Regions from separate parts of the Halobacillus sp. BAB-2008 genome, predicted to be linked through region 4. Evidence: riboswitches for the same ligand, from Rfam matches in the RefSeq annotation. Region 4 holds a riboswitch; each other region holds the start of a gene.

Region 1 (2,179 bases), on a different contig from region 4:
CCCGGCAGCGACGACGATACGCTCTGCGAAGATCTCTCCTTCATTCGTCGTCACCTCATATCCTTGTCCGCTCTTCCTTATGCGGATGACGAAGCACCCATCCTTAACGGTGCTTCCGAATGACCGTGCGCCTCGCTTGAACGCTTCAGCCACTTTTTCCGGTTTTACGTTGCCGTCCTCCCGAATCCATAAAGCCCCGGAGGACTTAACCCACGGATGACGGATTTTCATCTCTCGATCGTCCAGCCAGGAGAGAGAGGGAAAAGATTGCTGCTTCTCCTGCAGTTCTTTCGCCTCCCTCTCATCCAAAGCGATTTGGAGCATACCGTTTGTAGTCAGCTGAATGTCGATTCCGGAACACTGGTACAATTCTGTTTGCAATTCGTTATACATATCTCTGCTCTTGACACAAAATTCATGGTACAGTCCCGGCGTCCGGTTTTCCGTGTGGACCCCCAGCATCCCTGCAGCAGCCCCTGTCGCTCGTCTGCCACCTGTACCTTTATCCAGCACACACACATCGGCCCCTGCCTTACTAAGGTGATAAGAAATAGAATGACCGATGATGCCTCCACCAACGATTACCGTATCCCAATGGTTCTTCATGAAAGAATCGCCTCCCGATAATTTTCTGCTGCCGAAATTGGATCCTCCGCGCCGAAAATACCCGACTGCACAGCCACGCCTGCTGCTCCTGCCTTCCGCAACAGAGATATATGCTGTGGCTGAATCCCTCCGATAGCGAAAACAGGAATAGCCAACCCTCCGGTAAGCTCCATCAACGAGCTTATCCCCCTGGGTGGCGCGTTCCGCTTACTGTCCGACTGAAATATATGACCGAAGAGAACATAGTCCGCGCCTGCCCTCTGTGCTGTTCTGCCTGATTCCAAACTGTGAACGGAAACCCCTCTAACCTTCCCTGTTCCTACCTTAAGATCATCCATACACCTCTCTGGATAATGGACGCTTCGATCCGTACGATCTGCAATTCCACTATGCTTGTGAACCGTCCACTTATCAGAGACATCCATCAAGTCTCTAAATGCAGCTTCATAATCCACCAAAGACTTTGAGTTATCTCGGTAAATGACAGTGTCGACATACGGATCAATGGCTGGAATTATACTCTTCAAGGTGACGGGATCCATCTCGTCTTTTGTAACGGCTAAAAGTTTCATAGCTTTGTTCCCCCCAATAAAAAATGCCACTTTCCAGAAGGAAAGTGGCATACTTGAACATACGTACACGTGAGTGCAGCGTGATTGTTTTGATATAGCCGCCACTTTCCTCCGCTGGTTTGAGCCAGTTCAGGTTCAAAGAGTCCCGAAGTATCACTTCGATCTCAGCCTTTTCTTAAAGGCACCCCTAGTGCATGTGCTTATTGATTTTGTAATGCATGTGTTCATCCTACAATACATTGAAAATTCCGTCTACCATATTTTTGCAAGGTACTCCGTCATCTTTTCCTGAATGCTCTCCGTTCTGCATAGGTAACGCACGTCCGGCAAACGACGACAGCCCTGCCTTCATCATTGTAATACCGCGATGGATCCACTGGTTTACGTCCACATATCACACAACGTTTCCTGCCAAGCCACCGGTTCAAAAAATTTTTCATTATGCTTCGTCCCCCTTATCTTCTCTGTCTTAAAAAACACCCATATCTAGTTATAATATACCAGTATTTTAGTCCCGTAAATAATAGAGAAACAAAACATTTTGAAACACGAAATAATCTTGTTAAGATATGCTATAGGATTTTCCTAAAGAAAGAAGGTAAACGATATGACGAATACATCTTTTTCCGATACAAAAATATCCGTTCTTGACCTTGTCAGTGTAAAAGAAGGCAGGTCTACGAAACAGGCTTTTGAAGATACGATAAGCTTAGCCCAACACGCAGAAAAGCTCGGTTACAACCGATACTGGATGGCAGAACATCATAACATGCCCGCCATCGCAAGTTCTGCTACGGCTCTCGCTGTCAGTCACGTCCTTCACCATACGTCTGAGATCCGCGTTGGTTCCGGGGGTGTGATGCTTCCAAACCATGCACCACTGATTATCGCCGAGCAGTTCGGAACGCTGGAAACACTATTTCCGGGACGAGTCGACCTTGGACTTGGCCGTGCTCCGGGTACGGATCAAATGACGGCAAGAGCAATGCGCAGGCATTTGG
Region 2 (2,179 bases), on a different contig from region 4:
CGGAATGGAACTCCCGGACGCTGTCCATGACCCTGATTCTCCCTATGCTGATTACATAAAAGGACTATGGAATGCGTTGAATGGAGACAGCCGCGAAAATCCGTCGGATGTAGCTGCATTGATGACCGAGTTGATCGAGCAGGACAGAATACGGAAGCTGCGCTTTCCAATCGGAGCGAAAGTGAAGTTCAACGTATTTCTGAAACGGGTCATGCCTTGGAGAATATTGGAGAAAGCAGTGCTGACGACGGTTTTAGGAAAAGGGAAAACGAACAGGAGGAAACGAAATGACCGCAGTGATGAGTGGGGCAGAAGAGATACGGTTCGAGGGTAATGAGGTAGGGATCCTGGTATCCCATGGATTTACAGGAACGACGCAAAGTATGAGGCCGCTGGCTGAAGCATATGGCCGCGCCGGGTATACCGTCGTCTGTCCGAGACTGAAGGGGCACGGGACCACGCCGGAGGACATGGAGTCCACGAGTCATGAAGACTGGATTCAATCGGTCATGGAAGCCTTTGACTGGCTGGAAGCGCGTTGTGAAAAAATCTTCGTCGTCGGCTTGTCGATGGGAGGGACGCTTGCTTTATATGTGGCAGGGAAGAAGAAGGTCGCCGGCGTCATCCCGATCAATGCAGCAATCGATATCCCGGTGCTTGAGAACAGCTCGAGCACAGAGGAGCGCTTTCTTGAAGCGATTGGATCGGATATTAAAGATCCGGAAAGTGACGAGCTCGGCTATGATCGGACACCGGTAAAATCGATTAAAGAGCTGTCGATGCTCATGGGGAAGACCAGGGATCTATTAAGCAGCATTCATTGTCCGATCGTCGTTTTCGTTTCAAGGGAGGATCATGTCGTGCCCCCGAACAATTCCGAGGTGATCTTTGAAACGGTTTTTTCCGAGCATAAAGAAATTATTCATTTGGATGACAGCTATCACGTCGCAACGCTCGACCATGATAAAGACTTGATCATCGAGCGCAGTCTGGAGTTTTTCCAGACGTACACAAATACGAAATAGCATTCCCCGGGAAATAAAAGGCCTTTGTAATTTCGGGTGGTTTCGACTATAATAGAAGACAAATCAAGAAAAGTAAACGGTATAAAGCCTTCAAGGGGAGCCTCCGGCTGAGAGTGGACGCTGTGTCCAGACCCTTCGAACCTGTCAGTTAGCACTGGCGCAGGGATGGCGGCTTTTTTGATGGTGCAATGCTCAACAAGGGACTCCTCCATCAGGAAGCTTCCCTTTTTGGCATTGCTTTTTTTGTCTTCAATTATTGGGGGTAGATAACGATGAGAAATCGTCGTGTATTATTTCTTGTCGAAGTAGCTATATTCTCTGCTTTGGCACTGCTTTTGGACATCATTCCATTTCTTTCATTCAAATTGTGGGCACAGGGTGGTTCTGTGTCGCTCGCGATGGTTCCTGTCTTCATCATCGCTTTCCGTTGGGGAATCAAAGGCGGAGTCGCCACCGGGCTGCTGCTCGGGGCCTATCAAATCTTAACCGGTGCTTACATCATGACACCTCTTCAGACGTTTCTTGATTACTTCGTAGCTTTCGGTGTCATCGGACTTGCAGGTGTCGCGGCAAAGCCGGTATGGAACGCGGTACGGAAACAAAACAAAAAAGCGATCGTCGGCTGGATCATTGTCGGCTGCTTTGTCGGGAGTCTCCTGCGTTTCTTCGGACATTTTCTCGCAGGGATCGTCTTTTACGGGGAGTTCGCGCCGGAAGGACAGCCGGTCTGGCTGTATTCGCTCGTCTATAACGGGGGGTATATGCTGCCTGCATTCGTATTGAGCAGTATCGTCCTCATCATTCTTTTTCTGCAGCGTCCGAAGCTGCTCACACAAGAATAATACAAGGTTCCCATCCCGCTCCTAGGAATCCTTAACCACTAAAAGCATCGTGCTCCGGCACGATGCTTTTCTATTTTTTATAGGGAGGGAGACCCTATTTTATAGCATATGGGTTTCATGCTTCCTGTAGAAGTGTATATACCATTGCACTGGTTACATAAAAGGAGGGCTGGAAATGAAGAAGCTTTTTAGAAAGAAGCGGTTTTGGTTGATTGTCATTCTTATATTTATCGTACTCGTTTTCATGATCGCTTATCATACATCGTGGAAGAAGCTTCCTGAGGGCATCTCCTATGAAGGGGACGTGCACGA
Region 3 (2,179 bases), on a different contig from region 4:
GCCAGCCCGGAGATGAGAGCTCCACTTAGAAGTCTAATGATGAACATAGCTGCTACGTAATCCGTACTTAAGGCGCTGTACCCCAGGCGGAAATATTCCCAGAAAAAGCTGAACACGGCAGCCATCATACCGGAGAGCATAAGTGTAAGGAGTTGGTAACTCTTATAACGGGTGATGGCGAAGGCGGTCTCTGCCCCAAGTCCTTGAATGACGCCTGTCAAAATGAGCATCGGTCCGGACGCATTCCCGAGCAGCATTTCCACAGTGGCGGCAATGGTTTCCGATAAGAATGCAGCGCCTGGTTTCCTTAGTATGTAGGCGGCGATAATGGAGACAATGAACCATATTCCATATATGAAGTCATATCCAATCGGACCCATTAATCCGGACAGAACTTTGCCTACAGGTAGAAAAGCTAAGTAAACAACAGCGAATACGACGGCAAGTACAGACATGACGACGATTTCTTTTAATTTCCAGTTCTTCATTCCTCCTCCTCCTTTTTAGATGGGCTGTTTGCAGAAATGCTCACAGTCATCACGGTGTGGGAGGATCCACCGGCTTCTGTTTCCTTAAACACGTTTTCCAAACCGTGAAAGATGTCGTGGATATCCCCCTCCAGCCTGGTAGAATAGTGGGCAGGTGTTACAGAAATGCCTTGTTCTCTCATCCTTTCAATCTTTTCGTAAATCGTTTCCATATACTTACCTCCACCTAAAGGGTATAGAGAAAACTTAGCTGCCACCGCCTGTTTGACAGCTGCTGTATTCCTGTTCATCACGTTAGATGTTTCATCCAGGTACACATCACCAGTAGAATCGCCCGGGCAGCCGATGGAAAACGTCCCCTGAAATGCGGCATGAACCCCTGTGACGGCGGTATGGTGAAAGACGGCTTTGGCTACGTCAAAGACGTGTTCCAAGCGTCCGCGAACCGTCGTCGTAACATGATCCGTTTTCATCCATACTTTGGATGTGTCGGTCTGTTGAAGGCTTGTCATGATCATATCCTGAAAGTCATTACACATAGGATGGACAGAAAAAGAGCAGCCGGCAATTTTTGAATTTCCACATACTTGAGTCATTTAATTTCCTCCTTTTTTAAACACAAAAAAACTGCATTCCATGGGAATGCAGTCCAACAATCGAAAAGAAAAGCCAAAAAAGAAGTCTGATCGCGAGAGTCAGGCTGCACTTCCCCACGCTAGTATTATCTAGTTCGGGTGCTAAGGGTCGGATAAACCTCTCAGCCGCAAATGCAGCTCCCCCAGTGCAAGTTCCACGTTATGCAGTTGTCTTGGATGCCTTCATCTTAGCGAATATTTTAATTTTTGTAAATGGTTGTTTTTCTTGAAACGTATGCAGGGGTCCGGTCGTAGAATGTAGTAGTATAAAATTTCCATAAAGGAGAGATGGTATGAGCAATCAGCAATCCCTTCGATTCACGTCAAAGAAAAGCAAGTGGTTATCCGTCTTCTTGGTTCTGGTAATGGGAGTGGTACTTATTGATGCGATAGGCGGCCTGGAGTGGGGGGTATTTATGATTCCCGGCCTTTCGAATTCTTACATTGCCAAGGTGATCTTTGCAGTTGTTATAAGTGCGCTCGTCGGCTGGATATATTTTGGGACACGATATATCATCGATCACGAGGAGTTGAAAATCGTCTACGGTCCTTTCCGGAAGCGTGTACCGCTTGACCAAATCAGGAGAGTGGAGGAAGTGAAAGATATACTTCAGGCACCTGCCCTTTCCTTTGACCGCCTGGAAATTCACTATGGAACAGCGGAGTCCATTAAAGTATCCCCGAAAAATAAATCGCTGTTTCTGAAGGAGATTGGGAGTAGATGAGAAAGTACGGAGCACTTTCATGAATATATACAAAAAACAGGAGACAGCTAAGGGAAAGTGGGATTCCTTTTTTAAGGATAACTGGGACAGTCCATATATGATCGTATCAAGCGGGATCTACGATTGCAGGAAGTTAGATGGGTTCACATATGTGGGGGAAAAAAGAGAAATTATCGGTCTCATCACATACGTGGAGAGTGAGGAGGAAGTGGAAATCGTATCTCTGGACAGCTTGAGGGAAGGAAGAGGGATAGGTTCTCTTCTGATTGATAGAGTCGAGAGTGTTGCAGATGGTCGAAGGATTAAGGTAATCACGACGAATGAAAATATT
Region 4 (2,179 bases):
ACTCGGTTCATCGGTAAACCCCCTCAGCTACGGGCCATTCCTCGACGGTATAGGCCATTTCCCAGAAGGATAATTCCAGCTGGCAGCTCTTTCGGAAAGCTTCACGCATCTTATTCTTCTCCTCGTCTGAAGCTTGCTCTGCATAGGCATCAAGCTTCTCACAAAGCTGTCCTGTCAATCCGCCTATTTCTTCCTCTGCATAGAAATCGATCCAATCAAAGAACGGATGATTTTCGTCCGGTTGATAGGCTTTCGTTAGTTCTTTACCGATTTCGAGATATGTCCAGGGGCATGGAAGTAAGGCGGCAATAATTTCTCCAATACTGCCCATATGCGCATGGTAGAGCATATGTTTAATATAGTGGTCCGCTGTCGGTGGCAGCGGGTAACCCTGCAGTTCCTCATATTCTTTACCGATATATCGGCACAGGTTGTTATGGGGATGCACTTCACTGTGGAGCACAAAGTTGATCTGGTCATTGAAGAGCTCAATATCTTCTCTTTTTGGTGATTTGGAAACAGCAATGCCGTACACATGCATAAATGCATTCAAATATTCAAAGTCCGCTTTCACATAATGAGCGACAGCTTCTTTCGGAAGTTCTCCTTTTCCGAGACCTTCAACAAATGGATGGTGAAAAATAGCTTCAAACACGTCCTGATTTTCTTTTCTTAATTGAGTGGAGAATGACATAGTGGTGCCTCCCTGGGTTATTCGGAAGCTACTAGAGGATTGCAGAGGTCCAGACTACTTCCCTACGCTGGTACGAACCAGATCAGGTGTTGAGGGACAAAGGATAATCCTTATCTCAGCGATAATTCGCGCCCCTAGCAGTTTCCGTGTATTATGGTTGTAATAGAAGTTGTTCTGCTTTGATACGTGACAGCACAAACCAGCCGATGGCAGCTCCTGACAGACTGCTGATGAAGAAAGAAGGAACAAAGGCAAACGCTCCGGCCGCACTGCCCATGACGAATCCAGCCAGTGGAACGGCGAGTAATGCTCCAATGATTCCAGTTCCAATCACCTCGCCGACTACAGCTGCCCCTTTCCGTTTGTATATCCGATAAAACAAACCAGCAAATAATGCTCCGACCATTCCACCAGGAAAAGCCAACAGTGTTCCTAGCCCTAAAAGAAATCGCAGCAGGCCGATGCAGAAAGCAATGGCAGCAGCAGGCAGCGGTCCAAGCATCACAGCAGCCATGACATTTACCGCATGTTGGACAGGATATGCCTTCGCGATGCCTGCCGGAAACCAGAGCAGCTGTGCTCCGAATGTTCCAATGGCAACAAACAGTGCCATAATAGTCAATAAACGTGTACGGTTCAATACATTCCCCCCTTCCATAGGAAAATAAAAAAGCCAGGTCCTGGAGAGGACCTGACTCGGATCATAGACAGTCGATGAATAACTATTCGTTCGTCTGACTACTTCCCTCCGCTGGTATTAACCAGATCAGGTTCATAAGAGTCGAAAAGCTTTACGCTTTCCTCTCAGCCTGTAACAAGGCCCCCCTAGTAGTTGAATCGTACTATTTGCTTGGTTGAATCTTATGATAACAAAGTTCGTATCTTCTGTCATGTGCAATATTCTGAATAATATCTGTATTAGAGAGGAGAATGACAATGAGAAACATCTGGACAATGATGGGGGCCGCTTGTTTGATTCTTTTGGCGGGGTGCAGTTCTGCACCAGCCGGCTCGGATTATGAGGAAACGGAAGCAGAGGCGCCTCCGGAGCAAGCAGAAATCAGCGGTTATGTGATGGAACAGGAAGGATCCAGTATCCTTGTCGTCACTCCAACTACAGAGTCAGAAGACAAAGGGCGGGCGATGTGGGTGTCTGAAGCTCCGGACAACGAATGGACAGGTAAGTATGTAGATGTTTGGACAGACGGCCCCATTAAAGAAAGTTTTCCAGAACAAGCACCTGCCGATAAGGTTTCCGAAGTGGAGATGAGTGAAGTAGAAGGGGCCCGATTGACGACCTCCGAAGCCTTGGCTTCCGCTCTAACCGATGTAGAAGATGACAAAATTGTTGCCGTGGCGGAAATTCTATTTGATGAAGACGATGACCAGTGGCAGATTGTTCTTAAGGAAAACGAAGGACCGGAGAAGGAAGTGCTTGTAGAAGATGAATAAAAAGCCGGGGATTCCCCCGGCTTTTGCTCATTT

What was found. Region 4 has a riboswitch for thiamine pyrophosphate ahead of thiW (energy coupling factor transporter S component ThiW). Riboswitches for the same ligand answer to the same signal wherever they lie in the genome.
Region 1: it holds a riboswitch for thiamine pyrophosphate, as region 4 does, so the genes downstream of both, D479_RS20010 (thiamine phosphate synthase) here and thiW (energy coupling factor transporter S component ThiW) in region 4, are expected to answer to the same signal.
Region 2: it holds a riboswitch for thiamine pyrophosphate, as region 4 does, so the genes downstream of both, thiT (energy-coupled thiamine transporter ThiT) here and thiW (energy coupling factor transporter S component ThiW) in region 4, are expected to answer to the same signal.
Region 3: it holds a riboswitch for thiamine pyrophosphate, as region 4 does, so the genes downstream of both, D479_RS17690 (YkoF family thiamine/hydroxymethylpyrimidine-binding protein) here and thiW (energy coupling factor transporter S component ThiW) in region 4, are expected to answer to the same signal.

What each region holds. Positions count from the first base shown of each region.
Region 1 covers NZ_ANPF01000080.1:48,676-50,854, reverse strand. Annotated here, with positions in the region: gene thiO (glycine oxidase ThiO) at 1-606, opposite strand, end outside; gene D479_RS20010 (thiamine phosphate synthase) at 603-1,178, opposite strand; TPP riboswitch at 1,268-1,377, opposite strand; gene D479_RS20830 (hypothetical protein) at 1,457-1,618, opposite strand; gene D479_RS16740 (LLM class flavin-dependent oxidoreductase) at 1,786-2,179, shown strand, end outside.
Region 2 covers NZ_ANPF01000051.1:59,430-61,608, forward strand. Annotated here, with positions in the region: gene D479_RS12125 (SDR family oxidoreductase) at 1-334, shown strand, start outside; gene D479_RS12130 (alpha/beta fold hydrolase) at 288-1,025, shown strand; TPP riboswitch at 1,109-1,208, shown strand; gene thiT (energy-coupled thiamine transporter ThiT) at 1,298-1,867, shown strand; gene D479_RS12140 (phospholipase D family protein) at 2,043-2,179, shown strand, end outside.
Region 3 covers NZ_ANPF01000087.1:37,068-39,246, forward strand. Annotated here, with positions in the region: gene D479_RS17685 (ECF transporter S component) at 1-488, opposite strand, end outside; gene D479_RS17690 (YkoF family thiamine/hydroxymethylpyrimidine-binding protein) at 485-1,084, opposite strand; TPP riboswitch at 1,179-1,278, opposite strand; gene D479_RS20020 (PH domain-containing protein) at 1,417-1,848, shown strand; gene D479_RS17700 (GNAT family N-acetyltransferase) at 1,868-2,179, shown strand, end outside.
Region 4 covers NZ_ANPF01000045.1:2,283-4,461, reverse strand. Annotated here, with positions in the region: gene thiD (bifunctional hydroxymethylpyrimidine kinase/phosphomethylpyrimidine kinase) at 1-11, opposite strand, end outside; gene tenA (thiaminase II) at 8-694, opposite strand; TPP riboswitch at 737-840, opposite strand; gene thiW (energy coupling factor transporter S component ThiW) at 846-1,334, opposite strand; TPP riboswitch at 1,421-1,531, opposite strand; gene D479_RS10650 (DUF3221 domain-containing protein) at 1,631-2,146, shown strand; gene D479_RS10645 (Fic family protein) at 2,174-2,179, opposite strand, start outside.